DNA from 3 places in the Sphingomonas sp. NFX23 genome. Region 3 is predicted to be linked to each of the others. Evidence: riboswitches for the same ligand, from Rfam matches in the RefSeq annotation. Region 3 holds a riboswitch; each other region holds the start of a gene.
The links. A riboswitch is a leader RNA that binds a small molecule or an ion and turns the genes downstream of it on or off. The one in region 3 is predicted to bind cobalamin.

Region 1: linked by a shared signal. The riboswitch ahead of J4O76_RS10370 (TonB-dependent receptor plug domain-containing protein) and the one ahead of J4O76_RS12560 (HoxN/HupN/NixA family nickel/cobalt transporter) in region 3 are both predicted to bind cobalamin.
Region 2: linked by a shared signal. The riboswitch ahead of J4O76_RS11950 (DUF1636 domain-containing protein) and the one ahead of J4O76_RS12560 (HoxN/HupN/NixA family nickel/cobalt transporter) in region 3 are both predicted to bind cobalamin.

Annotation. Positions count from the first base shown of each region.
Region 1 covers NZ_JAGEKH010000003.1:593,968-604,378, forward strand. The annotation lists gene J4O76_RS10345 (TonB-dependent receptor domain-containing protein) at 1-2,638, shown strand, start outside; gene alr (alanine racemase) at 2,741-3,766, opposite strand; gene J4O76_RS10355 (ABC transporter ATP-binding protein) at 3,816-4,595, opposite strand; gene J4O76_RS10360 (FecCD family ABC transporter permease) at 4,586-5,554, opposite strand; gene J4O76_RS10365 (ABC transporter substrate-binding protein) at 5,733-6,533, opposite strand; gene J4O76_RS10370 (TonB-dependent receptor plug domain-containing protein) at 6,530-8,428, opposite strand; cobalamin riboswitch at 8,546-8,761, opposite strand; gene J4O76_RS10375 (TonB-dependent receptor) at 9,177-10,411, opposite strand, start outside.
Region 2 covers NZ_JAGEKH010000004.1:211,897-222,307, reverse strand. The annotation lists gene J4O76_RS11970 (cobyric acid synthase) at 1-531, shown strand, start outside; gene cobS (adenosylcobinamide-GDP ribazoletransferase) at 511-1,242, opposite strand; gene J4O76_RS11960 (histidine phosphatase family protein) at 1,239-1,796, opposite strand; gene cobT (nicotinate-nucleotide--dimethylbenzimidazole phosphoribosyltransferase) at 1,808-2,821, opposite strand; gene J4O76_RS11950 (DUF1636 domain-containing protein) at 2,818-3,225, opposite strand; cobalamin riboswitch at 3,398-3,591, opposite strand; gene cobO (cob(I)yrinic acid a,c-diamide adenosyltransferase) at 3,783-4,382, opposite strand; gene J4O76_RS11940 (NAD(P)/FAD-dependent oxidoreductase) at 4,443-6,059, shown strand; gene J4O76_RS11935 (peptidylprolyl isomerase) at 6,415-7,092, opposite strand; gene J4O76_RS11930 (UBP-type zinc finger domain-containing protein) at 7,462-7,767, opposite strand; gene J4O76_RS11925 (FAD-dependent oxidoreductase) at 7,764-9,422, opposite strand; gene J4O76_RS11920 (FAD-containing oxidoreductase) at 9,419-10,411, opposite strand, start outside.
Region 3 covers NZ_JAGEKH010000004.1:351,317-361,727, forward strand. The annotation lists gene J4O76_RS12560 (HoxN/HupN/NixA family nickel/cobalt transporter) at 227-1,276, opposite strand; cobalamin riboswitch at 1,459-1,673, opposite strand; gene J4O76_RS12565 (S9 family peptidase) at 1,735-3,843, opposite strand; gene J4O76_RS12570 (prolyl oligopeptidase family serine peptidase) at 3,840-5,903, opposite strand; gene J4O76_RS12575 (cytochrome P450) at 5,943-7,316, opposite strand; gene J4O76_RS12580 (SDR family NAD(P)-dependent oxidoreductase) at 7,421-8,200, shown strand; gene J4O76_RS12585 (choline dehydrogenase) at 8,435-10,054, opposite strand; gene J4O76_RS12590 (TetR/AcrR family transcriptional regulator) at 10,112-10,411, opposite strand, start outside.

The DNA of each region.
Region 1 (10,411 bases), on a different contig from region 3:
AGGCGGCAATTCGGCGGTCTACGGGTCCGATGCGGTCGCTGGCGCCGTGAACTTTGTCTTGAAGCGGGACTATGAAGGCTTCCGCCTTCGCGGCCAGAGCGGTGTGACGTCGCGCGCCGATCGCCCATCGTATTTTGGCAGCCTGACGGCCGGCAAGAACTTTGCCGATGGTCGTGGCAACATTGCAGTCTCGGCCGAATACAGCGAGTCCGACGCGCTCTATTTCACCGATCGCACCCGGTACAGCACGACCGGCCGTCGCCAATTCAATCTGACCGAAAACGTCTTGAACGAGCCGGGTAGCGGCAATGGCGTTCCCGACACCACCTTCCTGACCAACGTCCGCAACATCGCCATATCCGAAGGTGGCGCGATCACGTCGGCCTGCCCTGCCGCAGTGGCCGGCAACGCGGCCGTCACTGCCCGTCGTGCTTTCAACTGCACCGGCGAGAACAGCAACACGGGCGCGGCACTCGGTCGGGTGTTCGTGTTCGACAATTCGGGCAACCTCGTACCGAACAACGTCATCAAGGACTTCCGTCCGTTTGGTTCAGGCAATGCGATCGGCGGCCTGGGTTCCTCGCAGCGCCTGACCGGTCAGTTGCAGCCCGGCATCAAGCGCTATTCGGCGAACGTCCTGGCGCATTACGACGTCTCGGACGCGTTCCGTCCGTTCGTCGAGGCAAAATATGTCCGCGTCGACGCAATCCAGGAAGGCCAGCCGACGTTCCTGCAGGGCACGCTGCCCGCGATCTACAACGTCAACAATCCGTTCCTAACGGCTCAGGCACGCTCGGTGCTCGCGCAGACGCTGGCGCCTGGTGCCACCACGTTCCAGGCGCAGCGCATCAACGTCGATTTCGGTGCCCGTGGCGAAAACCATCGTCGCGAAACCTATCGTATCGTTGCCGGCGTCGAGGGCACGTTCAACACCGATTGGCGCTATGAGGCCGCCTTCAATTACGGCCATCTGGACACGTTCTATGCGACCCAGGGCAACGTAAACGTCCAGAAGTTCAAGAACTCGCAGGATGCGGTCCGCAACGCCGGTGGCAATATCGTCTGCGGCATCAACGCCGATGCAAGCACAGCCAATGACGACGCGAGCTGCGTTCCCGTCAACCTGTTCGGCCAGGGTGCACCCAGCGCCTCGGCATTGAACTATTTCGTTGTGAACTCGACCCGCCGCCAGCAGGCCGACCAGTATGATGCGACCGCGTTCGTGTCGGGCGACCTTTCGCAGCTGTTCGAACTGCCGGGCGGCCCGGTCGCATTCTCGATCGGCGGCGAATATCGCCGGGAGACAGCCTATTCGGCATTCGACGACGTCACGCGGAGCGGTGCGACCTTCCTCAACGCCATTCCGATCTTCGACCCGCCGGCGCAGGTCGTAAAGGAAGCGTACGGTGAAATCCGTATTCCGCTGCTGAAGGACGTTCCATTCTTCCAGGAACTGACGATCGATGGCGCAGGTCGCGTTTCGGACTATAACATCGGCGCAACCGGCACCGTGTATTCCTACAATGCCGGCCTGACCTGGTCGCCGGTACGCGATATCCGTCTCCGTGGCAGCTATGCCCGTTCGGTTCGTGCACCGACCCAGGGGGATCTGTTCTCGGCACCGAGCCAGACCTTCCTCAATGGCCTGATTGACCCCTGCAGCCAGAATAATATCCGCAACGGCCCGAACCGTGCGGCTAACTGCGCAGCCGCAGGCGTTCCGACGACCCAGACGTTCAACGGTATCACGGAGCCTTTCACCAACGTTCCGACCTCCGGCATCAGCGGTCTGAACGGCAGCAATCCCAATCTGCGCGAGGAAACCGCAGACAGCTTTACTGGCGGTTTCATCCTCCAGCCCAGCATCATCCCGGGCCTTACGCTGTCGGTCGATTACTACAACATCAAGATCACCAACGTGATCTTCGCGCTGGCGCCACAGACGATCATCAACCAGTGCTACGACAGCCCCAGCGGCATCAACAATCAGTATTGCGCGGCATTGACGCGTAATCCCAACGGCACCTTCGCCGGTCAGACCGGCGTCACCAACGGTGGCGCGCAGATCTCCTTCCCGGCGACCGGGCAGTCGTTCCTGTCGGGTCCATTCAACTTTGCCAAGCAGAAGACATCCGGTGTCGATGCCGATCTGAGCTATAGCCATAACGTTGGCGGTGCGAAGGTAACGTTGCGTGGTATCGTCAGCTACCTGATCAACCGCGACAACTATACCGACATCAACACCCCAAGCTTCATCGACCAGCAGAAGTTCGAAGTCGGAGATCCGGAATGGTCGGGTTCGTTCACGGCCAATGTCGACTTCGGTGTGTTCGACCTTAACTACAACTTCCGTTACGTCGGCAAGCAGACAGTCGCCGCCGAGTATGAGACACAGAACTCGGTCCAGGGTCGCCCGGCTCGGGATCCCGACGCGTTCCCGTTCACCTTCTACCCGGATGTGACCTACCACAACATCCGCGTCGGTGCGGACGTCACGGACAAGTTCCGCTTCTATGCCGGCATGGACAACGTGTTCGACCGCCAGCCCCCCTACGACATCACCGGCACGACCGGCGCGCAGGGCATCTACGAGAACGTCGGCCGCTTCATGTACGCAGGCTTCGAAGCCAAGTTCTGATCCGCCGATCTACCAACTGAAAAGGCCGCTCCTTACGGGGCGGCCTTTTTTTTGCTTGGAGCAAGTCCTGATGCCGGCCTGCGGTGCCGCATGATGCGCTTGTTAACGCCAAACTCGCGAATAGCGTCCGCCAAGACTGGTCAACAGTTCGTATTGCGACATCCCCGATACCGCGGCTGCATCGGGCAGCGCGAAATCGAGCGCGAGCCATGTCCCTTCGTGCACTGCTGGTACACTCGTCACGTCGATGGCCACGAGATCCATCGATACGCGACCGATAACGGGCATCGCGATGCCGCCCGCCGATGCGGTTCCACAGTTCGAAAATCCGCGGAAATAGCCGTCGGCATAGCCTAGATTGAGGATCGCCACCTCGGTGTCGGCCGGCGCCGTCCAGATCGCGTTATAGCCTACCGTTTGTCCCGCGCGTACGCGGCGGCACTGGAGGATTTGCGCTTCGATCGTGACCACGAACTTGATCGCATCCGCCAGGCCGGCGCGGGGGACCCCGCCATATAGCGCCAGCCCAGGCCGTGTCAGGTCGAACGCATAGCCGTTGAGCGCGATGCCGGCGGAGTTGGCGAGACTCATGCGCTTTGCCGCCGTCGCGCCCGCAAGCGCAGCGAACCGGTCCCGCTGCTCCGCGTTCATCGGTACATCCTCGTCGGCGCAGGCGAGATGGCTCATCAGCGTTTCGATCTGGAGGCCATCGAGCAGACCGGCCGCAATATCGTCCACCGACACGCCCAGGCGGTTGATGCCGGTGTCGACCATGACGTCGCATGCGCCACCGCCAGTCCCTTTCCAGCGCGCAACTTGTGTCGGGGTGTTGAGGACCGGGCGGGCGAAGCCGGCGGCCGCGGCGGGCATGTCTTCTTCGCGGACGCCGTGGAGGACGGAGACGGTCAGGCCCAGCGGCGCGAGTTCGGCGGCTTCCTGCCAGTTCGAGACGAAGAAGTCGCGGCAACCTGCGTCTGCCAGGCGGTTTGCGACTTCGATCGCGCCGAGACCGTAGCCGTTCGCCTTCACCGCGGCGCCGCACGCTGCGGTGCCGCTCATGCGGTCGAGCGTGCGCCAGTTCTGGACGAGAGCGTCGCCGTCTAGGCGCAGGCGGAGGGGGGCAGGAATATCGATCACCCGGCGCGGGATAGTGCCACGGGCGCGGCGCGTCGACCGTCTATGCTGCTTCGATGCGTCCGACCGGCACGAGCAGGCGGCGGCCATCGTCTTCTAGGGAGGTAACGCGGACCCCAAATACGCGGCCGAGCGTGTCGGCGGTCATGACCTCCGCGACGGGACCAAACGCGACGACGCGGCCATCGGCGAGCAGCAGCGCGTCGTCGGCCGCGCGCTGTGCCTGGACGAGGTCATGGAGGACGATCGCCACCCCTGCCCCGCCGAGCGCATAGCCTCGCAGGCGGGCGAGCAGGTCGATCTGGTGCGACGGGTCGAGGCTCGCGAGCGGTTCGTCGGCGAGCAGCCAACCTGGCTCGCCCGCCAGCACGCGTGCGAGCAGGACACGCGCCCGTTCGCCGCCGGAGAGTTCGCCGACCGGGCGATCCGCGAGATGCTCGGTCTCGGTATCGTGCATCGCGCGGTCGACGGCGGCATGATCTTCGAGCGATGGAGCAGCATGCGCGCCGAGGTGCGGCAGGCGGCCAAGCGCGACGACATCGCGCGCGACGATGTTCCAGTGCACCGTTGCGTCCTGCGGGAGATAGCCGATCGCGCGCGCTCGAGCGCTCGGGTCCATCGCGGCGACGTCCTGCGCGTCGAGGCGGACGCTGCCGGTGCTGCGGTCGACGAGCGCCGCGGCGGCTTTGACGAGCGTGCTCTTGCCAGCGCCGTTGGGGCCAAGGATCGCGGTGACGCGGCCGGGACGGAGGTGTACGGATACGTCGCTCAGGACAGCGCGCTTACCGAGCTTCACGCCCAAAGAGTCGATGATCAGATCCATGCGCGGCCTCGTTCCCTGACCAGCAATCCCAGGAAGAACGGCGCGCCGATCATCGCCATCGCAACGCCGAGCCGGATTTCGCCAGCGCCGGGTGTGAGACGGACGAGGCTGTCGGCAGCGAGTACGAGCGCTGCGCCGCCAAGTGCCGAGGGTAACAGCAAGGCGCTCGGGCGGTGGCCGAAGATCGGGCGTAGGAGGTGCGGCACGACGAGCCCGACGAAGCCGATCACGCCGGTCACCGCGACGCCCGCGCCGACAACTAGGCCGGTGCCCAGCACGACGAGCAACCGGACGCGACCCATCCGTATCCCGAGCGACCTTGCCGCCGCCTCGCCCAGTGCCAGCGCGTCGAGCGAGCGGCCTGTGAGCAACAGCAGCACCGCACCGACCACCATCGGCGGCAGCGCGAGCGTCACGTCGTCCCAGCCGCGATCAGTCAACGCGCCCATGATCCAGTCGATCACCTCGGCGACCGCATAGGGGTTCGGCGCGATCGAGATCAGGAACGCGGTCAGCGCGCCGGCAAGACTCGACAGCACCGTGCCCGCGAGGATGAAGGTGATCGCGCTCGGCGACCGCCATGTCAGCGCCGCGAGCAGCGCGACCGCACCGCCTGCGCCCAGCATCGCGGCGACGAAGATCGCGGGGCCGGAGCCGAGCCCGAACACGATTGCCGCGACCGCCGCCAGCGCCGCGACCGACGACACGCCGACGACTGCGGGGTCGGCGAGCGGGTTGCGGAGATAGCCTTGCAGCACCGCTCCCGACAGGCCGAGCGTGGCGCCGAGCGCAAGCCCCAGCACCGCGCGCGGCAGGCGGAGTTCGAGGATGATCCACCAGCGCGGGTCGCTCGAGAACCACGCGTCTAGCGGCACCCAGACCTTGCCGCAGCCGAGCGACAGGCTGAACAGGAGGACGACCAGGACGGCCAATACGGCAAGTTTCAGCGTGCGGGTCATCAGAGCGCCTCTTCGCCCGTACCGACCACCGCCACCACCCCGGCGAAGGCCGGGGCCCAATTGGGGGACAGTCGTGACAGCGCGCGGCAGGTCATTACTTCGGTCATCCCAATTGGGCCCCGGCCTCCGCCGGGGAGGAGCACGGGCGGTGAGCCGTTCGCGATTCTAAGCGCTCGCATCACAGCCCCGCCCGGATCGCGGCGAGGCGTTCGAGCGCAGGCGGGATGGTAGGCCCGCCGCAATTGATCAGGACGCGCGGGAAGACGGCTTGCGGCGTGTTCGGCAGCAGGCGGTGGCGCAGCGCGGTGCCGCGGCTTTCGCGTTCGGAAGCGATCACGACGGCGGGGGGCTGCGTCACGATCGTCTCGGCTGACAGCGTGCCGGTATGCGTCAAGCCGTAGCTCGCGGCGGCGTTTCGGAAGCCGACGCGCGTCATCATGTCGTTCAGCAACGTGCTCCCCCCCGTCGCGAGATCGCCGCTGATATAGAGCAACGCGCTCGGCGACCGTCCATCCTTGTGGCTCCAGCGGGCCACCGCGCGGTCGATCTCGGCATTGATCCGCGCGCCGCCCATCGGCGCTCCGGCAGCATCGGCGATCTGCGTGACCTGCGCCTGGCTCTCCGCGATCGAGTCGGGAATGCCGACGAGCAGCGTCTTCAGACCGGCCCGCGCGTACGCCGCCTGAGTCGCGGGCGGCGTGTAGGTGCTGGCGATGACGAGATCGGGGTGGAGCGCGATCACCTCCTCGGCGGTCCCCGCGATGCCGCGAAACCGGCGCGCGACGGCGAGCGGGATCGATGTCGCGGACGGATCTTGCGAATAGTGGCTGATCCCGGCGATCCGCGCGGGCGGCAGGATCCGGACCAGCACCGAATCCACGCACGGATTGGTCGAGACGATCCCCCCGCCACCGCCCGCTCCGGGGGATTGCGCGCAGCCCCCGAGCAGGAGCGCGAGGAGGATCGCCCCGCGCCTCACTTCAGCCGCAACCGTACGCCGCCATACGCCGCGCGACCGTAATTGCCGTAGCCCGCGACCGTCTCGTACCGCGAGTCGGTGAGGTTATCGACGCGGCCGTACAGTGCAATCTGGTCGGTGATCGGCATTTCCACGCGGACGCCCGCCAGCGCATAGCCGTCGAGTCGCACGGTGTTGGCGGCGTCGTCGAAGCTGTCGCCGACCATCGTCACGGTGCCGCCGACCGACAGCCCGAACGCGAACCGGTAATCGGCGTCGACGCTCGCGGTCTGCTTGGGACGGCGCGCGAGATCGTTGCCGAAATCGCTGCCGATCGAGCGGTTCTCGGTGTCGATATAGCTGTAGTTCGCGGTCAGCGTCAGCGCGTCGACCGGGCGCAGCGCCAAGGTGAACTCGACGCCGTCCGCCTCGGCGCGGGCGATATTGTCGTAGACGCCGAACGGGCGGTCGACGCAGATCGAACCGGCGGTCGTCTGCTCCGCCGGACTGCAGTCGCGGAAGTCGATCTGGTTGCGCGTACGCCGGTTGAAATAGGTCACCGCGACGCGCGCGCGGTTGTCGAGGAACGCCTGTTCGACACCGACGTCGAAGTTGCGCGCGGTCTCCGGATCGAGGCCGCGATTCCCGTAGTCGGAGAAGAGCTGGTACAAGGTCGGCGCCTTGAAGCCTTCGCCATAGCTCGCGCGGACGGTGGTTCCGGTCCGCAACGCCAGCGCGGCGTTCGCGCCGAACGTCGTGTGGCTGCCGAAATCGTCGTGGTCGTCGTTACGGACGCCGCCGGTGATCGTGAGGACGTCGAGCGGCTTGACGATCAGCTGGCCGTAGACGCTGGTGATGCCGGTATCCGCGAAGGTGAAGCCGTCGTTGAAGCGGCTGTTCTCGCGCTCGACGCCTGCGACGACGCGCACTTGGTCGAGGGGGCGGAAGTCGCCCTGATACTCGTAGCGTTCGCTGCGGCCGCGACCGATGAACGACGGATCGCTGCCGAAGCTCGGGTCGTAATTGTCGCGGTTGATGTCGGCGATCGTGAAGGCCACGCGGTTGTTGAACCGACCGTCGGCGAAGTTCGCATGTAGCCCCGCGTAACCATAGGCTTCGCGCGTCTTCGAATATTCGGCGGTGTCGACGAGCACGTAATCAGGGGCCGGGAAGCCGTCGATCGCGACGCGACTGTCGGCGAAATAGCCGCGCAGGTCGAGGCCGATGCCCGGCGCGAACTCGACGCCGACCCGCCCGGTTGCGCCATATTGGCGATAGCCGTCGCGCTCGGTGCCGCTGGCCGCCGACGAGATGCCGTCGGTGCGCAGATATCCGCCGGTCAGCGATCCGGACACCTGACCCGACTTGCCCGACACGCCCGCGCTCGCGAACACGCTGTCGGCATAGCCATATTCGGCGTTGGCGCGCGCCTGGACGCCTTCGGTCGGTGCGGCGGTGATGATGTTGACGACGCCGCCGATCGCCTGGCTGCCCCATGGCACCGAGTTAGGACCGCGCAATATTTCGATCCGCTCGACCGAACTCGACAGGAGGTTGCCGAAGTTGAAGCCGCCGCCGGTCGACGAGGGATCGTTGACGCGCACGCCGTCGATCACGACGAGCGTCTGATCCGCCTCGGCACCGCGGATGCGGACGCTGGTCAGCGCGCCGACCGTGCCGTTACGCGTGACGGTGACGCCAGGCGTGGTCGCGAGCAGGTCGGAGACGATGGTGGTCTGGCGGCGCTCGATCTCGGCGCGGTCGATCACGGTCACGGCCTGGCCGATCTCGCTCAGCGGTTGCGCAGCGCGGGTCGCGGTGACGACGATTTCGGGGGCGTCTGGGTTGGATATGGTCTGAGAATAGGCGGGCGATGCGATCGCCGCGGCACTCAGGAGAAGGAAGAATTTCGTCATTCGGCTGCGTCCTAACCAGAACCGCCAGCGACCATTCGCCGGGCGGCCAGACGTCTCTCGCTCGAGGAAACCCGGCTGGACCGGAGCACTCGTCCGCGCCGGACACCCGCCCGCGCAGTGGATCGACCGTGACAGGCAGGTCTCCTGGCTTCCGGGTCGCCGCGCCCACCCCACCTTCCCAGGCCGAGACCCAGTGGCATATCGGGGTGGCCGCTATCCGGTCACAGTTGCGGGTACAGCGCCGGTCTTGCGGATTTGGATCGTGACGACCCGGCCCGCGCACCGACTTCCCTTTTGATCCCGTTGCGGGGAACCCTTCACGTACGCGGCATTAGTCGTGCGCCAGGCACGGGTCAACGCGGGGCCTGCTGATCCTCCCCCGCCAGGGGGAGGTGGCTGGCGCTTGCCAGACGGAGGGGGCGGACACGGAAACGGGGGTGATCGCATGCCTCCCCCTCCGTCACCTTCGGTGCCACCTCCCCCTTGCGGGGGAGGATCGTAAGCTCCCTCACCGTCCACCGCACCACCCCGGCGGAGGCCGGGGCCCAGTTGGGGAATGTCACTAACTAAGCGCGGTCCGTCGTTACTGCGACCTTGCCAACTGGGCCCCGGCCTCCGCCGGGGTGGTGGCGTGTTAGTCGGGACGTCGCTTTCCCTCCGTTGTTCTCCCGCGAAGGCGGGAGTCCAGTCTGGGTCCCCGCCTTCGCGGGGAAACATGATGTCTTCGTTTTCCTTAGCAGAAAGAATATCACCGCCCGCCGTAGCGCAGCCCGACCCAGATCGTCCGCGGGGTGGCGCGCTCGACGATGTTCGCGCCGCTGACCCCTGCCTCGACCCGCTCGTTGAGGAAATTCTCGGCCCGAAACTCGGCAACCAGCGACCGCAGGATCGGCAACGCTGCATACGCATCGAGCGTCGTCGCAGCCCCAAGCACGCGCGTATTCTGGTCGTCGTCGAACTGCTGGCCGATATGCCGCACCGTCAGTGACAGCGTCGCCGCGTCGCGTCGCCAGTCGACCGTCCCAGAAACCTGGTCGCGAGGGGTCTGCGCCGGTCGCACGCCGTCCAGCGCAGCCGTGATCCCCGATCCCTCGACCTTTGAGTTCGTGTGCGACCACGACGCCTGAACACCAAACGGACCCGGCCGATACGCCGCATTCAACTCGAACCCATGCGCGCGGATCGCGTCGAGGTTCTGGCGAACGCGGTAGGTCGTCACCCCCGGCAACACCTGCGTCGGCGTGGTCGTCGTGACGTTCGCCACCGCATCCTTCAGCCGGTTGTAGAAATACGTCGCGGCGATGCTCACGCCCGGCGCAGGCGTCAGCGTCACCCCGCCCTCGACCCCGGTCAGCCGCTCCGGCGACAACAGCGCATTCGCCGCGGTCGCATCGTTGCCGACGCGAAACGGCCGATACAGCTCGTTGAGCGTCGGCAGCCGCCACCCGCGATACCCGGCCGCGCGCAGCGTGATCGCCTCCACCGGCTGATACGCTACGCCCGCCCGGCCGGTCGTCTCGCTGCCATCGCGGTCCGCATATCGAAGATTGGTCAACGCCGCGCCGCCGGCCAGCGGCCGTTCGGACAGATAGCCGCCGTCGATCGACCACCAGTCAACCCGGCCGCCAAGACTGAACGTGAAGTCGCCAGCAACCAAGCTCCCATCGGCAAACACGCCGGTTGTCGTCGTGCTCCCGCCGGCCTCGCGCCGCCGCGTCGGCACGGTGTTGACGAACGTATACAGCTCCTGCGTCTTGCCGCTGACATCGCGAACATCCGCGCCCAGACGCAGCGTGATGCTCTCGCCCAGCGGCGGAGCGATCTCGATCCGTCCGCCAAGCCCGGTGGCGGGCGTATTATACTGGTTCAGCGACTGGATCGCGGTCGTCCGCGCGGCGTTGATGCTGTTGAAGCTGCTCGCGAACGCGCGCGTTTGCAGATACGCCAGCGCCGAATACCCCCAGCGCCCGCGCCCGATGAGCC
Region 2 (10,411 bases), 140 kb from region 3:
CGTGCACAAGGCTGGGACATCGATATCCTCGCGCATCACCGACGGGGCAGGCCGGTACTCGGGCTGTGCGGGGGGTACCAGATGCTCGGTCGGAGCATCGCCGATCCGCACGGTATCGAAGGCGCGGCAACCTCGATAGCCGGGCTCGGGTTGCTCGATATCGACACCATCCTGACGCCGACCAAAACGCTCGAGCGGATCGAAGGGACCGCAAACGGTGCACGGTTCGAAGGCTATGAGATGCACATGGGCGTGACGACTGGCACCGATCTGTGCCGTCCCGTCGGCCACCGCATCGACGGCAGCGCGGAGGGTGCGACGAGCGCGGACGGGTTGGTCCACGGCAGCTACGTCCACGGCCTGTTCGGGCTTGCCGAGCAACGCGCGGCGTGGCTGGCGCGGCTCGGCGTCGACGCGGTCGGACCGGACCATGCTGCCTCGATCGATGCGGCGCTCGACGCGATCGCCGCGACGCTCGAACGTCACCTCGATCTCGATGCGATGCTCGCCCTAGCCCAGCGCGCCGGCTGACGCACCGACGATGGCGAAAGCGAGCAGGACGCCCGTCTCGACAAGCTCGATCCCCGCCCCGTGCGCGTCTCCGGTCACGCCCCCTAATGTACGCCGCAACCACGCAGCGACGGCCAGTATCAGGAGCGGAACCGCCAACAGCGCGGGAACCGCGACGGCAGCCAGCGCCAGCAGGAGCCCCCAGCCGACAAGGTCGCGCGATCGGACTGCGCCGGCGACCGCAGCGCCCAATCCGCCTACCCGCATCGGCGGCAACAGCACTGCCCAGGCCAGCGGCCCCATCCTCGACGCAAACGGCACCAAGATGATGAGCCACCACGCCGTCAGCCCGACCGCGTGCAGCAGCACGAGCTTGGCGGTCATCTGAGCGACGATCGCGACGACGCCGAAGCTGCCGATATGCGGATCGGCCATCACCGCGAGCAACCGCGTCCGATCGCCATGCGCCGCGCCCAGCCCGTCGGCGAGATCGGCCAGCCCGTCGAGGTGCAATGCGCCCGTGACGGCGATCCACGTCAGCAACGCGGCGCACGCCCCGGTCCAGGGGTCGATCGATGCACCTGCCCGTCCCGCCGAGGCGACGAGCACGCCGATCGCCAGTCCGACGAGCGGATAGTATCGGATCGCCGCGGCAAAGTCGGGAGCCCCGGCCTCGACGCGCGGCATCGGCAGGCGCGTCAGGAAACCGAACGCGACGACCAGCCGCTTCACGTCGCCAGCCCGACGATCTGCACCGTCCGATCCGGCTCCGGCCAGATCCGCAACGACACAAGCGCGGCATAAGGCAGGTCGAACGCCCATGTCCGGCGACGATCGAACCCACACAGGTCCGCGAGCGCCGCCCGGATAGCGCCACCGTGCGTGACGACCAACGTCGGCACCGACGGAAGTACCGCCAAGGCATTGCCGACCCGGTCCAGCAACGACGACCATCGCTCACCGTCCGGCGGCGGAGCAGCGTCCGGATCGTCGTGGAACCGAGCGAAGGCCGCCGGATCGATATCGGCTGGACGCATTCCGTCCCACGCTCCGAAGTCGAGTTCGCGCCACCGTCGATCGACCTCGCCGACGATGCCCCGCACGCTGCCGATCGCCGTCGCGCAATCGCGAGTACGCTTCAGGTCTGACGACACGATCGCGGCAACCTTCAGCCCTGCGGCTCGCCGGACGCACGCCGCAACGCCGGCCTCCGTCACCGGATCGTCCGTTCGCCCCAGCAACAGGCCTTTGCGGACGGGCGCGCCATGCCGCATCAGGTACAGCATGTGCGAACCGGTCACGCGACGGAGACCCCTGCCTCGGCAAACGTCGCCATCTCGTCATGCGTCGCCAGCGCCGCGCGGACGAGCAACGTCGCCACCGCCGCGCCGCTCCCCTCGCCTAACCGCATGCCCAGCGACAACAGGGGATCGAGGTCCAATGCCCGCAACAATCGCGCATGACCCGGCTCGGCCGACACGTGGCCGGCAAGACAATGCGCGAGAATATCCGGGCACGCAGCGGCGATCGGCGAGACCGCGGCACAGCATATGAAGCCATCGAGCATGACGGGTACGCCTGCGAGACGCGCAGCTATGACCGCGCCTGCGATCGCCGCAAGTTCACGACCGCCAAGCCGGCGTAGCGTCTCGAACGGCGTGCTCAGTGCGTCCCGGTGCAGCGCCAGCCCGGCCTCCACGGTCGCGATCTTGCGGGCCATGCCGTCGTCGTCGACTCCGGTACCGGGCCCGACCCAGTCGCGTGCCGATCCATCGAAGCTGGCGAGGCACAGCGCGGCGGCGGAGGTCGAGTTGCCGATCCCCATCTCGCCGAGCACGATCAGATCGGGTGCGTCCGCAACGACGGCGGCGCCCGCGTTGATCGCCGCGAGGCATTCCTCCTCCGACATCGACGGGGCGACGGTGAAATCGATGGTCGGCCGGTCGAGATCGAGCGGGACGACTCTGAGATCGAGCCCCGCCGCGCGCGACAGCGCGTTGATTGCCGCGCCGCCATGTTCGAAATTGGCCACCATCTGCGCCGTGACGGAGGCCGGAAACGCACTGACGCCGCGATCGACGATGCCGTGATTACCCGCGAAGATCACCACCCGGCCGCGATCGAGCCGCGGGCGTTCATGGCCCTGCCAACCGGCCATGAAGACGGCAATCTCTTCCAACCGCCCGAGCGAGCCCGGCGGCTTGGTCAGTTGCCCCTGCCGCGCCACTGCCGCCGATCGAGCGGCTTCGTCCGGCTGCGGCAACGCGCTCAAGGATGATAGAAATGCCCCGGCTGTCGGAAAAAAAGTCATTCCACGACGAACCCGGCAGGCGGCGTGCGGGTGATGAAATGGCCCTTCACGCCCTGCGGCCATTGTTTGAACGGCACCTGTCCGAACGCACTCTCGCCGTAGAGCCGTGCGTAATCCAGGATCGCACGGGCAGCGTCTTCGGTCGGCTCGAAACGGCCTAGCACATAGCCGACCTTGGCGGGTGCGCGCAGATGGATGGTGCAGAAATCCTGGCACGCGAACAGGCACGGCATTTCCTGCACGGCTACGTCGGCATAGGCGGGATCGCTCGCCTGCACTGCCTTCAGCGCACTGACCAGCCGCGCGCCGCCACGCTGGCCCTGCTCGTCGTCGCGCGCGTCGGCGGAATGGCGGCACGTGTTGCACGCGACCACCGCGACGCCGTCCTCGACCGGCTTCAGCATGTCCGTTCCCGGACGATCTTGGAATGATGTGTACTTGGCATAGGAACCCCTTCGGACAGTCGGTCCCGCACCGCGCAAAGGGCGAGAAGCGGACGCCTCCTGCCTTCGCGCGACGCGAAGCGATGTCGTCGCTCGGGGTGTTACCCGTCCGTTCGGCGCACCCTGGCCGGACGAAAGACGACCGCGACGGGCAGGTCTCCTGGCTCGCGGGTCAACGCCGTCCGCGCCGCCTTCTCGGGAACATCCCAATGGCATGAGGCACAATGGCTCGCCGCGTACAGTTGCAGGGGCAGCCGGGTGTTTCCCGTTCCCATTTTCATCCCCCTCGGCGTGAGCATCGGGGGAACCTGTCGCGGGCGAAGCGATAGGCGGGAGGAAGACCCGGCGCAAGACACGGCTACGTCGGTCAGAAGTCCGCCAGCCGTCCCCACGCCCTCCCGTCATCCTGACGAAAGTCAGGATCCAGGGTAACGGGCGGCAGCCTTCGTGGCTCTGGGGCCTGACTTTCGTCAGGATGACGGACGGTCCTCGTAACGGACCGTAGAGTAGGAAGCCGCCTAGAACTCCACGCCCGCCTGCGCCTTCACGCCCGACCGAAACGGATGCTTCACCTGCGTCATCTCGGTCACGAGGTCCGCCACCTCGATCAACGCATCAGGCGCGTTCCGCCCGGTCACCACGACATGCGTCATCTCCGGCTTCGCCGCCAGCACCGCCAGCACCTCGTCGACCGGCAGATACTCGTAGCGCAACACGATGTTCAGTTCGTCCGCCACCACCATTGCATAGGACGGATCGGCGATCATCCGCTTCACCTCGTCCCACGCCTCACGCGCCACCGCGATGTCGCGGGCGCGGTCCTGCGTGTCCCAAGTGAAGCCCTCCCCCATCGGCTTGAACTCGCACAGCGCGGGGAACGCATCGAAGATCGTCTTCTCGCCGGTCGCCATCGCGCCCTTGACGAACTGCACCATGCCGACCTTCCGCCCATGCCCGATCATCCGCACCGCCATGCCGAACGCGGCGGTCGACTTGCCCTTGCCCTTGCCGGTGTGGACGATGATCAGCCCCTTCTCGATCGTCTTGCTCGCGACGATCCGGTCCTGGACCTCCTTGCGCTTGGCGCTCTTGGCATTCTGTTCGTCGTCGGTCCGCATGATCAAGTCCTCTCGTCCTCCCGATGGCGGATCGCGCCGCGCGGCGCTAGAGCGACCGACATGCTCCGCATCACCGACCTCAAGCTGCCGCTCAACCACGCCGACGAAGCGCTCCCCGCCGCGATCCGCGACCGCCTGCGCGTTACCCCGCGCGACCTGATCCGCTACACCATCGCCAGACGCGCGCACGATGCCCGCGACAAGATGGACATCCAGCTCGTCTATTCGGTCGATGTCACGCTGAAGAACGAGGACACCGTCCTCACCCGCTTCCGCAAGGATCGTCACGTCCAGCGCACGCCGGATACCGGCTACCGCTTCGTCACCAAGGGCGGCGCGAGCTACACCGGCCCCCGCCCGGTGGTGGTCGGCGCGGGCCCATGCGGGCTGTTCGCCGGCCTGATCCTCGCGCAGATGGGGTTCCGCCCGATCATCCTCGACCGCGGCAAGGTCGTCCGCGAACGCACCAAGGATACCTGGGGTCTCTGGCGCAAAAGCGTCCTCAACCCCGAATCGAACGTCCAGTTCGGCGAGGGCGGCGCCGGCACCTTCTCCGACGGCAAGCTCTGGAGCCAGATCAAGGACCCGCGCCACTTGGGCCGCAAGGTCCTGACCGAGTTCGTGAAAGCCGGTGCGCCACCCGAAATCCTCACCGAAGCGCATCCGCATATCGGCACCTTCCGTCTCGTCACGATGGTCGAGAGCATGCGCGAGACGATCGAGGCGCTCGGCGGCGAATACCGCTTCTCGACGCGCGTCGACGGTCTCGACATCGTCGAGGAGGCCGGCACTCGCCAGCTTCGCGGTCTTCATCTCAGCACCGGCGACTATCTCGAAGCCAACCACGTCGTCTTCGCGGTCGGCCACAGCGCGCGCGACACGTTCGAGATGCTGCATGCCAAGGGCGTCTACGTCGAGGCCAAGCCGTTCTCGATCGGCGTCCGCATCGAACACCCGCAATCTTGGATCGACGAAGCGCGGTTCGGGCCGTGCGCGGGTCACCCTGACCTCGGCGCGGCGGCGTACAGCCTGTCGCACCACTGCAAGAACGGGCGCACGGTCTACAGCTTCTGCATGTGCCCAGGCGGCACCGTCGTCGCCGCGACCTCAGAGGAGGGCCGCGTCGCGACCAACGGCATGAGCCAATATTCGCGTAACGAACGCAACGCGAACTCGGGGATCGTCATCGGCATCGACCCCGAGCGCGACTATCCCGGCCACCCGCTCGCCGGGATCGAGCTGCAACGCCATTGGGAATCGCGCGCCTATGTCGCCGGCGGCTCGAACTACAAGGCGCCCGCGCAACGTATCGGCGACCTGCTCGCGGGGCGCGCGTCGACCGCGCTAGGCTCAGTGATCCCGTCGTACAAGCCGGGCGTCCATATGACTGACTTGTCGGAGTGCCTGCCCGAGTTCGCGATCTCTGCGCTGCGCGAGGCTTTGCCTGCATTCGGACGCGAGATCCCCGGCTACGACCATCCCGACGCGGTGCTCACAGGGGTCGAGACGCGCACCTCGTCGCCGGTCAGGATCACGCGCGGCGATGATTTCGTGAGCCTCAACACGGCGGGGCTTTTCCCGGCCGGCGAAGGCGCAGGCTATGCGGGGGGTATTCTTTCCGCCGCGGTCGACGGCATCAAGGTCGCGGAAGCGGTTGCGTTGAGCCTCACTGCCTAAGCCGTTTCGTTCCCCCTCGAAGGCGGGGGGCCAGGAGCCACGAATACCTGCATTCGTTACCCTGAGCTCGCGCCTTCGCGGTAGAACAGAGGGTTGTGGCAACTGACTTATGACCCTGCCAAGACAAAACACCACCCCGGCGAAGGCCGGGGCCCAATTGGGGGATGCCGCTAACTGAGGCCGAGCATCGTTACTCCGACCTTTCCAATTGGACCCCGGCCTTCGCCGGGGCGGTGCACGTCGACGGCGACCGAGTTTGCGACAGAAGCCTGCAATGGGACCAACGCTTCCTCGGACTAGAGTAAGAGTCGCACAGTCCACGTGCTAAGCAAGGTCCAGATCGCCCTCCAGCCCCTCACTTCCGCGGCTGCGGCCTCGTCTCGATCAGCCACGCCCGCGGCAGCCCCGTCGGCTTCACCACCCCATCCAAACGCCGAGCACTCACCAGCGCGACACGCTTCAGGATCATCTGGTCCTTGAATGCATCCATCCCGCCGCCGGTCGGCTTGGCAAGGATGCGCTTCACCACGTCCATGCCCGCGACGACATGCCCGAACGCCGCATAGCCCGGATAGCCCGCGCGCGCGTCCATCGCCGGCGCCGGCCCGACTGTGATGAAGAAATTCCCGCCCGCCGACGCCGGCGTCATCCCGCGCGCCATCGAGATCGTCGCGTCGAGATGCTTGATCCCGGTCATCGCGGTAGTCTCGAGTGGAAACGGCGGCAGGATCCGCCGCGCATCGGTGCGGATGCCGGCCTGGATGAAGCCGAGCTTCGGCGCGGACTTCTGGCGGCTGGCGCGGTAGAAATCGGTCCCGTCGAACCGACCGTCATCGACATAGGCGAGGAAATTCGCGGTGGTCTTCGGTGCGTGGCGGGCGTCGAGCGCCAGCAGGATCGGCCCCTCCGACGTGACTAGGCGGACGCGAACCATGCCTGGTTTGGGTCCCGGTTCGGCGTGCTGTACCTGCCGCCTCGCCGGCTGCGCCGTTCCCGCAGTCGCCAAGGCCGCAATGGCTACGAAGCCCATCATCAAACGCCGCATTTCGATCACTCACGCCTTTACCGATTGGCGGCGGCTACCTGTCCGTATGTGGTGAGGCAAGCGTGGAGGAATATGTGACGTAGCGCGGCACGATAGCAGCGCTAGCTCGAAACCGTGCGGAGTTCCGATTAATCAGCATGACGGACGCCTCGTTCCTAGGCACCTCCCCGGCGGAGGCCGGGGCCCAGTTGGGAAACGTCGGTGATGTAGGTTTGCGCTTTGTCACTCAGGCCATGCCAACTGGGCCCCGGCCTTCGCCGGGGTGGTGTACCTGTGGCCAGTTCGTCCTAAACTTTCTTGCGCGCAGGGTACCTCATAGTGCCGAATCACACCGCTACGACCACAATCGCCCCCCCCTTAAACATAGCGCGGGATCGGCCCAACCTGCGGCGTCTGGTCCGGCAGATCCACCATCGTCTCGTCGACGAAACACCAGCCCCAGCCCTCCGGCGGGTCGTACCCCTCGATGATCGGGTGCCGTGTCGCGTGGAAGTGTGCGGTCGCGTGGCGGTGCGGGGAGTCGTCGCAACAGCCGACATGACCGCATTCGCGGCACAGCCGCAGATGCACCCACTCGCTGCCGATCCGGAGGCACTCCTCGCACCCCTTCGCGCTCGGCGTAACGTCGCGGACCGTATCCATATGCGTGCAACCGTAGCTCATTCCGCGTGCCTTTCCGCCATGTCGGCCAAAACCGTATGGATCTGCGCGACCACCGCAGCGCCTTCGCCGACCGCCGCCGCGACGCGCTTGGTCGAGCCGGCGCGGACGTCGCCGATCGCGAACACGCCTGCGCGGCTCGTCTGCAACGGCAGCGCGGCGGCGCCGGTGACGATGAACCCCTTCTCGTCCGTATCGACGCAGCCCTTCAGCCAGCCCGCGTTGGGGTCTGCGCCGATGAACAGGAACAGGTGTCGCATCGCGCACCGCGTCTCCGCGCCGTCGCTGCGTTGGCGGAAGATCGCCGCCGTGAGCCCGGTTGCGCGCTCACCCTCCAGCCCGACGATCTCGGTGCCGACGCGGATCGTCACGTTGAGCAGCGCGGCGATGCGGTCGATCAAATATTTCGACATCGTCGCGGCCAGCGGGCGGCGGACGATCAGGTGCAGGTGCTTCACGCGCGGTGCGAGGAACACCACCGCCTGCCCGGCCGAGTTGCCGCCACCGACCAGCGCGATCTCCTCGCCCTCGCACAACCGCGCCTCGATCGGCGATGCCCAATAGGATACGCCGGCGCCTTCGAACTCGGCAAGGTCCGGAATGTCCGGCCGCCGATACCGCGCGCCCGATGCGACGATCACGGTGCGCGACTGAACGCGTCGATCGCCCGGCAGCTCGAGCGCGAGTGGGTCACCCGCGGGCCGATCCTCGTCGCAATCGAGATGTTCCACGGTCAACGGGATTGCGATCTCCGCACCGAACTTCAGCGCCTGATTGAATGCGCGCCCGGCCAAGGCCTGCCCCGAAATGCCGGTCGGGAAGCCCAGGTAATTCTCGATCCGCGCCGACGCCCCCGCCTGCCCGCCGATCGCACGCTCGTCGAGCACGATCACCGACAACCCCTCGGACGCCGCATACACCGCCGCCGCCAGCCCCGCCGGCCCCGCACCGACGATCGCGACGTCGTACACGGTGTCGGGATCGAGCTCCGGCGTGATCCCGAGGCAGGCCGCGACCTCGATATCAGACGGCCTTTTGAGCACCGTACCGTTGGGACAGACCACGAGCGGCAGATCGCTCGACGCGACACCGGTCCGCTCGACCAGCGCACGCCCCTCATCGTCCGATGCCGCATCGAGGACGATGTTCGGAAAGCCCGATCGCGTGAGAAACCCCTGTAGCCGGACGACGTCGGGACTGTCCGGCAGGCCGACGATCACCGTCCCCCCGCTCCCCTGCTCGATCAACCCGACGCGGCGCAGAATCAACGCGCGCATCACGATCTCGCCGACGTCCGCCGAGCCGACCATCAGCGCGCGCAGATGCGCCGGATCGAACGGCAGCGCGGTACAGCCTTGGGGTCCGGCAGTGCCGCCCGCGATCGTCGGGCGTCCGGCAAGCTGGTTGACCTCGCCCGTCAACTGCCCCGGGCCGTGCGTGGTGATCGGTGCCTCGTGACTGAGCCCGTCGCGACGGACGACGTCGATCGTTCCTTCGAGCACGAGCCATGCCGCGACGCCGTGCTCGCCGATCGCATAGACCTGCTCGCCGGCGGCAAACACGCGCGCCGGACCGCTCGCAAAGCGCTTTGCCGTCTGAAGCTGTTCCGCGTTGAGCACCGGGAACATCTGGTGATCGCGCGCGCCGGGATCGCTCATGTCTGCGCCACTGGTTCGAGCCCGAGCAACAGCGTCGGGATCAGTTCGGACACGGTCGGATGGATCGGAACCGCCCAGCGCAGCGCGGCCACCGGCTGGTCGGCGTTCATCATGTCGAGGATCCCGTGGATCGCTTCGTCGCCACCGGTGCCGAGGATCGCCGCCCCCAATATCCGCTGTGTTTCCGCATCCGCCACGATCTTCATGAACCCCTTCGTCTCGCCTTTTTCGACCGCGCGCCCGACGCGGGTCATCGGCCGCTTCGAGACCAGGATCGGCCGCCCGGTCTTCTCCGCCTCCGCCTGCGTCATCCCGACCCGGCCGAGCGGCGGATCGGTATAGAGCGCATAGCCGACCAGCCGCTGGCTCAGCGTCCGGTCGTCATGATCGAGCAGGTTCGCCGCAACGATCTCGAAATCATTATACGCCGTGTGGGTGAACGCGCCGCGCCCGTTGCAATCGCCCAGCGCCCAGACCCCCGGCACATTGGTCTGCAGCATGTCGTCGACGGTGACATAGCTCTTCGCGTCGGTCGCGATCCCGGCGAGATCGAGGCCGAGGTCGTCGGTATTGGGGCGCCGGCCAACCGCGAGCAGCACGTGGCTCCCGATCACCTTCGGATCGCCCGCGCGGCAATCGACCGATACCGCAACGCCGTCCGCATGACGCGCGAAGGCGATGCAGTTCGCGCCCGTCCGCACCGTGATTCCTTCATCTTCCAATATGCCGCGCACGGCGTCCGACACATCGGCATCCTCGTGCGCAATCAGCCGTTCGCCGCGCTCCACCACGGTCACCGCGGCGCCGAATCGGCGATACATTTGCGCGAACTCGAGCCCGACATAGCTCCCGCCGACGACGACGAGATGCTTGGGAACCTGCTCCAGCGCGACCATGTCGGTATTGTCGAGATGCGGCACGTCGCCGACACCGGGCATGTCGGGCACGATCGCCCGCCCGCCGACGTTGAGGAATATGCGCGGCGCGGT
Region 3 (10,411 bases):
ACCGAGCCTCGGGGGTGGGTTAGAGCAGTTTGGCGGGACTGCCAATTCGCATATCGGTAGTTTTCGATGCTCCCCCGCGAGGGGGAGGTGGCTGGCACTTGCCAGACGGAGGGGGAGGACACGGAACAAACGTGATCGTCGTCCTCCCCCTCCGTCGCTTCGCGCCACCTCCCCCTGGCGGGGGAGGATCGAGAGCGCGTCGAGCTTGGGGAACAGAGGAGCTAGCTTATCCGTGCACGACTTCGATCTCGTCGAAGCGTTTCCAGCGGTAGATTGCGAAGCTCAGCACCCAGCAGAGCACGAACAGGCCGATGATCGCAAAGCCGAGGCCATTGAAGTTCTCGCCGAGTGCCGTTGCAACGTCCCATATGCCGCCGGTGAAGCCGAGCTTCGATCCGAGCAGCGCGAGCGTCTCGATCCCGCCGATTGCGATCGCGACGATCGCGGAGATCAAGGTGATGGTTATGTTGTAGTAGAGCTTACGGATCGGCTTCACGAACGCCCATTCATAGGCACCAAGCATAACGACGCCGTCCGCGGTGTCGACCAGCGCCATGCCGGTCGCGAACAGCACGGGGAGGACTAGGACGACACCGATCGAGAGACCGTCGGCGGCCTGGCTCGCTGAGAGGCCAAGGATCGCGACCTCCGTCGCCGTGTCGAAACCGAGTCCGAACAGGAAGCCGAGCGGCGCCATGTGCCAGCTCCGCGTGACCAGCCGGAACATCGGGCGGAACAGACGTGCGAGCAGGCCGCGGTTGCCGAGGAGGAGGTCGAGGTCCTCCTCGACATAGGTGCCGCCGCCGCGGACATGGCCGAAGGTGCGCCAGACCGAGCGGAGGATGATCAGGTTCATCGCGGCGATCGTGAACAGGAACACAGCGGAGATGACGGTCGCGACCACCCCGCCTACCTGCTTGAATGCCTCGAACTGCGACAGCGCATTGGCGGTCAGTGCGATCGCGACCGCCGCGATGAGCACGATCCCCGAATGGCCGATCGCGAACCAGAAGCCGACCGCGATCGGGCGCTGGCCGTCCTGCATCAGCTTGCGCGTCACATTGTCGATCGCCGCAATGTGGTCTGCGTCGACCGCGTGGCGCAGGCCGAGGCCCCAGGCGAGCAGCGCCGTGCCCAGCATCAGCGGTTGCGCGTGGAACAGCGAGAACGCCCAGCACCACGCGGCGATGTTGGCCGCGACCAGGCCTGCGAACATCCAACCGATGCGCTTTCGGGTCGAAACCCGCGTCGGTCGTTCCATCGTCAAAGTCGTCATGCACAAACCCCGCAGCGTCCGACGAGGACCGGGGCCTGCCGAAAACGGCCGGGCCATGCGACGACCGGACGCCATGAGCGGCCGACGCACGACACCGATGCGGCCCCCGCCACATGGTCGTCGCTCAGCCAGTGTCACGCAGGCGGCGTTCACCGTGCCTCGGCCACCCCCTGGACCGGGACAAGAGCGACCAGACGCCGGCAGGTCTCCTGGCTCGCGGGTCGCTGCTCGATGCACGCCTTCCCAGGTTTTCACCCAGTGGCTGCCCTCGCGAAAAGGGCTCGTGCGTCTCGCTCGCCGCTTACAGTTGCAGGGACAGCCGCGGCATGGGACGGCGAACCGTCCGCACCGCATTCCCAATCAAGCCCTTCCGGGCACCGACGCGATCACGGGAAACGGCTGGAAGCCGCGTCCCGCGTGTTCGGTACCCTGCTTCGGGTCGCGTGCCAACGGTCGCGCTACTTCGCGACACCAAGCTGTTGCAGCATGAACGCCTGCCATTCCGAATTTTGCCGATAGCGTTCGAACCGCCCGGACTTGCCGCCATGCCCTGCCTCCATGTTGACGCGGAACAGCAGCGGGTTCTTGTCGGTCTTCAGTTCGCGGAGCTTAGCGACCCATTTGGTCGGCTCGTAATATTGCACCTGGCTGTCCCACAGTCCGGTGCCGACATAGAGCGCCGGATACGCCTTCGCCTTGACGTTGTCGTACGGCGAATAGCTCAGCATATAGTCGTACGACGCCTTCTGCGCGGGGTTGCCCCATTCGTCATACTCGAACGTCGTCAGCGGGATCGACGCGTCGAGCATCGTCGTCACCACGTCGACGAACGGCACCTGCGCGATGATCAGCTTATAGTCGGCTGGCGCCATGTTCGCGACACCGCCCATCAGCAGCCCGCCCGCGCTGCCGCCCATCGCCGCGACGCGGTCCTTGGCGGCGTATTTCTGTGCGACGAGATAGCGGGTGACGTCGATGAAGTCGGTGAAGCTGTTCTTCTTGTTGAGCAGATGCCCGTCGTCATACCAGCCGCGCCCCATCTCCTGCCCGCCGCGGATATGCGCGATCGCGTAGATCACGCCGCGATCGAGCAGGCCGATGCGACCGGGGTCGACTGCCGGGTCGCTGGATATCCCATAGCTGCCATAGGCGTATTGGAAGAGCGGCGCGGTGCCGTCTCGCTTGGTTCCCTTGGCGTATACCAGCGACACGGGGATCCGCGTGCCGTCACGCGCCGGCGCCCAGACGCGTTCGGTGACGTATTTCGCAGGGTCGTAGCCTGGCACCGGTGCGACCTTCAGCACGCGACGCTCGCCGGTTTTCGCGTTGACCTCGTAGGTCGTGGTCGGCGTCACGAGCGAACCATAGGTGTAGCGGACCCACGGCGTCGCGGTCTCCTCGTTGACGTCGAACGACATGCGATAGGCGGGCTCGTCGGCGGTCACGGGCGTCGACTTGCCCGCGTCGTTCAGCACGCGGATCATGCGATTGCCGCCTTCGCGCTGGTCGATCGCGACGAAGCCGTCGAACGGTTTGAAGCCTTCGATGAAGACGGTGTCGCTGGCTGGCGTCAGGTCGCGCCACGCCGCCGTGCCTTTGGCCAGATCGGCGTCGGCGACGGTCACCAGCTTGTAGTTCTTCGCTGCCTTGTTGGTGCGGATGATCCAGCGGTTGCCAATGTGATCCGCGCTGTAGCGGAACTCGCGCGCACGCGGTGCGACGATCGTGAAGCTGGTCGGGGCGGCGGCGGGGGCGCAGCGCTGCTCGTCGCTGACCGTGCTGCTCACGCCGATGCAGACGAACTTGTCGTCGGCGGTGCGCGCGACGCCCATCGAATAGGTGTCGTCCTTCTCCTCGTACAGCAACCGGTCGCTGGCGACGGGCGTGCCGAGGACATGCGCCTTCACGCGGTAGCCGCGTAGCGTGACCGGGTCTTTCTCGACGTACAGCACGGTCTTGTTGTCGTCCGCCCAGACCACGTTCGGCTCGATGTTCGAGAGCGTGTCGGCGATCGTCGCGCCGGTCGCTAGGTCCTTTACCTTGAGGACATACTGGCGACGGCCGACGGTGTCTTCGGCCCAGGCGACGCGGCGGTTGTCGGGGCTCACTGCCCAGTCGCTCAGCGCGAAGAAGCTGTGGCCCTTCGCCATCGCCGGCTCGTCGAACAGCGTTTCGGCGGGCGCGGTACGGCTGCCCTTGCGGCGTTCGAGGATCGGGTAATCCGCGCCGGTCTGGAACCGCGAGCCGTAATAATAGCCGTTCTTCGGATACGGCACCGAGCTGTCGTCCTGCTTGATGTGCGAGACGGTCTCTTCGTACAGCTTGGCCTGGAGCGGCTTCAGCGACGCGAGTTGCGCGTCGGCATAGGCGTTCTCGGCGGCGAGATAGGCGAGCATCTCGGGATTCTTCCGCGTGTCGTCGCGCAGCCAGAAGTAATCGTCCTCGCGCGCACCGTTGGGCGACGTCACCTGGAACGGCTTCTTCGCGACGCGCGGCGGCTGGACCTGCGCAACCGCCGCGGTCGAGACCAGCGCGACGCCGGCGAGCATCATGTACCGCGCCGTCACTGTGCTGCTCCGGTCGCGACTGCGGGCTTCCGGTATCGATCGAACCAGGCGATGATCGCCGACGCTTTCGCCGCGGATTGCGACGGGCGAGCGGCGAGGCCACCGTGGCTCGCGCCCGGCACCTTCACGAGCGCGGTCGGCACGCCGCGGATCTGAAGCGCCGCGTAATATTGCTCGGATTCGCTGACCGGCGTCCGGTAATCGTCGCCGCCGACCACGACCAGCGTCGGCGTCTTGACGTTGCCGACCAGGCTGAGCGGCGAGCGGTTCCAATAGCTCATCGGATCTTCCCACGGCAGCTTGGTGAACCAGTAGCGCGAGGTGAACAGCGTGTTGTCCATCGTCAGCGCCTCGCTGATCCAGTTGATTACCGGCTTCTGCGTCGCAGCGGCCTTGAACCGGTCAGTCTTGCCGACGATCCACGCGGTCAGCAGCCCGCCGCCCGATCCGCCGGTCACGAACAGATTGTCCGGGTCGGCGGTGCCGTCCTTGATCGCCGCGTCGACCGAGGCGATCAGGTCGTCGTAATCGGCGGCGGGGTAGGTCTTGTCGATCAGGTTGGCGAATTCGGCCCCATAGGAGGTCGAGCCGCGCGGGTTGGTCCAGAGCACGGCGTACCCGGCGGCGGCGTACAGCTGCATGTCGGTGGCGAAACCGGGGCCGTACGCGGCGTTCGGACCGCCGTGGATTTCGAGGATCAGCGGTACGCGTTGACCGGCGACACGGCTCGGCGGGGTCGCGAGCCATGCGTCGATCGGGCGACCATCGGGCGCGGTCACCGCGATCTTCCGGACCTGTGCGAGCGCCTTCGATCCGGTCAGCACCGCGTTGAGCGTCGTTAGGCGGCGCGGCTTCCCGCCCGCCAGCACCCAGACGTCGGCAGGCGTGCTCGCATCGCCGCCGGTATAGGCGATCGTGCCGCCCATCGAGACCGAGAACTCGCCGCCGGTATACGGCCGGTCGAGCCCGCCGCCCGCGACGTTGTCGATCAGCGGCGTGACGCGGCCATCGATCCCGACGCGCGCGACGCGGCGCTGGCCGTGATCGTCGTAGCTCGCGTACAGGCTGCGACCGTCGGCGGACCACACCGCGTCCTCGATCGCCCGGTCGAGCGTGGCGGTGAGCGAGCGCGGCGAGGCGGCGTCGCGGTCGCCGACATAGAGCTGCGTGTTCTCGTAGCTGCGGCGCTTGTCGTCGAAACCGAGCCACGCGATCTTGCTGCCGTCTGGCGATACGCGCGGCTGCGCATCGGGGCCGTCGCGCGTGGTCAACATCCGCATCGTGCCGCTCATCGCATCGACCGCGATCACGTCGGAGTTCATCACCTGGCGGTTGGCGGCGGGGCCACGGATCGCGGCGAAGACGATTCTGCGGCCGTCGGGCGTCCATGACAGCGGGCCGCCATCGTCGAACTTGCCGTATGTGAGCTGCCGAGCCGCTCCGCCGTCGGCACCGACCACGAAGAGATGGTCGTAGCCCGGCTTCACATAGCCCGGCCCGTCGTTGCGGTAGTTGACCCGGTCGATGATCGTCAGCGGCTCGGCCCATTTCGCGCCCTCGGGCTTGGGCGGCTGCGTGCCGAGCTTGGTCCCCTCGCCTGCTACCGTCGCGATGTAGGCGAGCCTGGTCCCGTCCGGCGACCAGGCGAGCGCCTGCGGGTCGCCGGGGAAGCTCGTGACCCGTGCACTCTGCGTGCCGCCGATCCAGCGGACGAACAGCTGCGATCCCTCGCCGTCGCGCGCGGCATAGGCGATGCGCATACCATCGGGCGACCAGCGCGGGCTGCTGCCGTCGGTCGCGAACGGTGTCTGGCGACCGCTCGCGACGTCGATCAGCCAGAGCGAGGACTGCATCTTGTCGGTCATCACGTCGCCGGTGCGGCGGACATAGACGATCGTCTTGCCGTCCGGGCTGATCTGCGGGTCGGCCGCGATCGTCAGGCCGAACAGGTCGCTGCCGGTGAAGCTGCGCGTCGGGCCGTCGGGTATTGGTGCGGCCGGTTGTTGCTGGGCAAAGGCCGGCGTCGCCGCGAGCAGGAGGAGAGCAAGGGTCAAGCGCAACGAACGGCTCCTTCGAATGAACCGCGCGAGGATGACACACTATTGCGGGGTGGCAAGCGGTACGAACGTCACCGGCAAACCATCCTTCGGGCGCGGGATCGGGAAGACCTGCCACGCGTCGCCGCTGTCCGCTGCCGCCTCGATCCGGTAGCGCGTGAGCAGGTGCGCGATCAGCAGTCGCATCTGCATCGTCGCGAAGTGCAAGCCGATGCACATGTGTGCGCCGCCGCCGAACGGGACCCAGGCGAACCGGTGGCGGCCCTTCGACGCTTCGGGCGTGAAGCGGAGCGGGTCGAACTTGTCGGGATCGGGCCAGTGCTCCGCCATCCGGTGCGTATAGGTGATGGCAGTGTTGACGCTCGTGCCCGCCGGGATATCGAACCCGCCGAAGCTGAAATCCTTGAGCGCACGCCGCGGGATCGACGGGACCGGCGGCATCATCCGCAGCGATTCCTTGAACGCGTATTCGGTGAGGATCAGGCGATCGAGTTGCTCGGTCAGCGGCACATCCGGGTCGAGCGCGACGACCTCTTCGCGTAGCCGCTCCTGCCAATCCGGGTTGCGCGCGAGCAGCATCACCAGGCTGGTCGCGGAGGACGTGATCGTGTCGTGCGCCGCCATCATCAGGAAGTTCATGTGGTCGGCGATCGCCAGCGCGGTCAGCGGCGCGCCGTCGTCATCGGTCGCGCGGCAGAACTGCGAGAAGAAATCCTGGCCGTTTCCGGTCCGGCGCGCGGGAATCTCGCGCTCGAAAAAGTCGACCAGATACGCGCGCGCCTTCACGCCCTTGCGCATCTGCGTACCGGGCCAGGGTTTGCGGATCGGCGAGACGCTCGCCTGCACCTCGTCGACGAACGCCTGGTTGATCCGGTCCGCCTCCGCGCCGAGCGGCACGCCGAGGAAGCTGGTCGCGGCGAGATCGAGCGTGAGCTTCTTCACCACGTCGTAGAAGCGCAAGGTCTGTCCGGCCCAGCCGCCGATCGCGGCCTCGATCCCGGCATCTAGCTCAGTCGCATAATGCCGCATCGGCTCGGGCTTGAACGCAACCGACAACGCCTTCCGGTCGGCGCGATGCTTGTCGAAATCCATCAGCATCAGGCCGCGCGGGAACAGCATGTTGAGGAGCGGGCCCCAGCCCTGTTCGGACGAGAAGATCTTGTCGCGATCGAACAGCACCAGTTCGTTCGCGTCGGGTCCGAGCAAGTTCACGCCGGTGCCGCCGAGTGCGCGATTGCGATAGATCGGGCCGTATCGTGCGGCCATACCCTCGCTAAACGCGATCGGATCGGCCAGCAATTTGAAGGTGTTGCCGACAAACGGCAGGCCATTGCTGCCCGGAATATGATCGAGCGCACCCTTTGGCTGGCGCGGAAGCCAATGCGGGCTGGCGTTCTGCAACATGGCGTGGCTCATCGTCGGATCCTCAGCGACATGCCGGCTTGGCAAGCCTCGAATACCGGCATAACTAATGTTCTGCAACCGGGGCGCGGACCTCGGGGCTTTGACAGGAGAGATGCATGGACCTCGCAAACACTGCTGCCGTCGTGACCGGAGGCGCGTCGGGCCTGGGCGCCGCCACGGCGCGTGCACTGGCCGCCAAGGGGGTGAAGGTGGCGATCTTCGACCTCCAGGCGGACAAGGGCGAAGCGCTCGCGGACGAGATCGGCGGGGTGTTCTGCAAGGTCGATGTCACGTCTGACGACAGTGTCGATGCGGGGTTCGCGGCGGCGCGCGCGGCGCATGGCCAGGAACGGATCCTGGTCAATTGTGCAGGCACCGGCAACGCGGCGAAGACGGCGGGGCGGTCGAAGCAGGATGGCTCGATCAAGCATTTTCCGCTCGATGCGTTCGATCGGATCATCCAGATCAACCTCGTCGGCACGTTCCGTTGTCTCGCGAAGTCGGCGGCGGGGATGCTGACGCTGGAGCCGGGCGAGGACGGCGAGCGTGGGGCGATCGTCAACACCGCGAGTGCTGCGGCGGAGGACGGCCAGATGGGGCAAGCCGCGTATTCGGCGTCGAAGGCCGGCGTGGTCGGCATGACCCTGCCGATCGCGCGCGACCTGATGAGCGAGGGGATCCGGGTGAACACGATCCTGCCGGGGATCTTCGACACGCCGTTGCTGGCGGCCGCGCCGCAGCAGGTGCGCGATGCGCTGGCGGCTTCTGTGCCGTTTCCGAAGAGGCTCGGCCGGCCGGAGGAGTTTGCGGCGCTGGCGCTGACGATGATCGAATGCGGGTATTTCAATGGGGAAGACGTGCGTCTGGACGGCGCGATCCGGATGGCGCCGCGGTGATGGTTTAAAGAGCTGTCTTCACCTTTCCCACCCGGCCCGAGACATCGGGTACGGCAGTTGGTGAGGATGGTTGGATGCGGGATACGAGGAGACGCATCCTCCCCCGCAAGGGGGAGGTGGCTGGCTCTTGCCAGACGGAGGGGAGGAAAGGAAACGCCTGTTCCGTGTCCTCCCCCTCCGTCACCTCCGGTGCCACCTCCCCCTGGCGGGGGAGGATGCAAATACCGACCGCCCTCAAGCCGCCCTTGCCAGTTGCCGCCCCTTGATCATGTCCGCCGCCTTCTCCGCGATCATGATCGTCGGAGCGTTGGTGTTGGACCCGATCAGCGTCGGCATCACCGATGCGTCGACCACCCGCAGTCCTTGCAACCCCCGCACCGCCAAGCTCGCATCGACCACCGCCATCGTGTCGTCTGCGGTCCCCATCTTGCACGTCCCCACCGGATGGTAGATCGTCTCCGCGGTCCGCCTTACCCACGCATCGATCTCGTCATCGGTCTGGACATCCTCGCCCGGCGACAATTCCCCCGCACGGTAAGGGTCGAGCGCCGCTTGGCGTGCCACGTCGCGCCCGATCCCGACGCACGCGCGCATCACTCGCCGATCCTCCGCGGTCGCGAGATAGTTCGCAGCAATCACCGGATCCGCGAACGGATCGGCCGAGCGCAACCCGATCCGCCCGCGGCTCTCTGGCCGCAACTGGCAAAGGTGCAGCGTGAAGCCGTCCTCGGTCGCCTTGACCTTGCCGTGATCCTGCATGATCGCGAGCACCGCGTGGATCTGCACGTCGGGCCGCGACAGCCCCTCGCGCGAAGACACGAACGCGCCTGCCTCGAGGAACTGCTGCCGCCCCGCCCCCTTGCCGCGCAGCAGGTAATTGAGCCCGACCCCGATCATCCCCACGCCCTTGGTCATCGCGTACCCGGTCCGCAGCCCGCGCGATTTCCAGTTCATCACGACGTCGAGATGGTCCTGCAAATTCTCGCCGACACCGGGCAGCGCGTGCACCACGCCCACTCCCGCCGCGGTCAGCCGATCTGGATCGCCGATCCCCGATAGCTGGAGGATATGCGGCGACTGCACCGCCCCCGCGCACAGCAGAACCTCGCGCGTCGCCGTCACGCTCTCCGCGCGCGCACCCTTGTCGAGCACGTAATCGACACCGGTCGCACGTCCCTTGTCGATCCGGATCCGCGTCGTCCGCGCGCCCGTGACGCAGGTCAGGTTTCGCCGCGACAGTACCGGCCGCAGATACGCCGCCGCGGTGCTCCAGCGCTTCCCGTCCGCGACCGTCAGGTCGTAGCGCCCGAACCCTTCCTGGCTAGCGCCGTTGAAATCTTCAGTCACCGGATAGCCCGCCTGCCGCCCCGCTTCGACCAGCGCGTCGTAGAACGGGCTGTCGGACTCGCCGCCCGAGATCGTCAGCGGCCCGCCGCCGCCGTGCAGGTCGCACGCGCCGCGATGATGCCCTTCGAGCCGCTTGAAATACGGCAGCACGTCGTCGAACGACCAACCGGGCAAGCCCATCTGCCGCCACTCGTCGTAATCCTGCGGATGGCCCCGCGTGTAGATCATGCCGTTGATCGACGAGCTCCCGCCCAACCCCTTGCCGCGCGGCCACCACAGCCGGCGATCGTCGAGATGCGGCTCGGGCTCGGTCGAGAAGCCCCAGTTGCTCGCATTCTTGCTCTTGATGAGTTCGCCGACGCCGGCGGGCATTCGCACCAGCACGCCGTCGTTGCGACCGCCCGCCTCGAGCAGCAGCACGCTCACATCAGGGTCCTCGGTCAATCGCGCGGCGAGCACACAGCCGGCCGAGCCCGCGCCGATAATTACGTAGTCATACGTCTGCATGCCCGCATCCTCTTGTTCGCGCTCCGCTTTTTTACGGAGTCGCGTCAGTCCACTACGCTAGCGCTCGCACAGCAGTGTCAGCAATCCCTCGCGAACGACGCTGCGCTCAATCCCTTCGGCGGCATGGACCTGACTGAGGCCGATCGCCAACAGCGCATAGCTGCGAATCCCCGCTTCGGCAGGTTCGAACCCATGCGCCACGAGTTGCTCGACGAGGAACGCCATCACCGTGTCGTCATGCTCGCGGATCGCCGCGGCCACCCGCGCGTCGCTTTTCGCCCAGGCCCGCATCGCCAAGGCCAGCTGCGCCATGTCGTGGTCGCGAACATGATCCGCGAATGCGCGAATGCGCTCGAC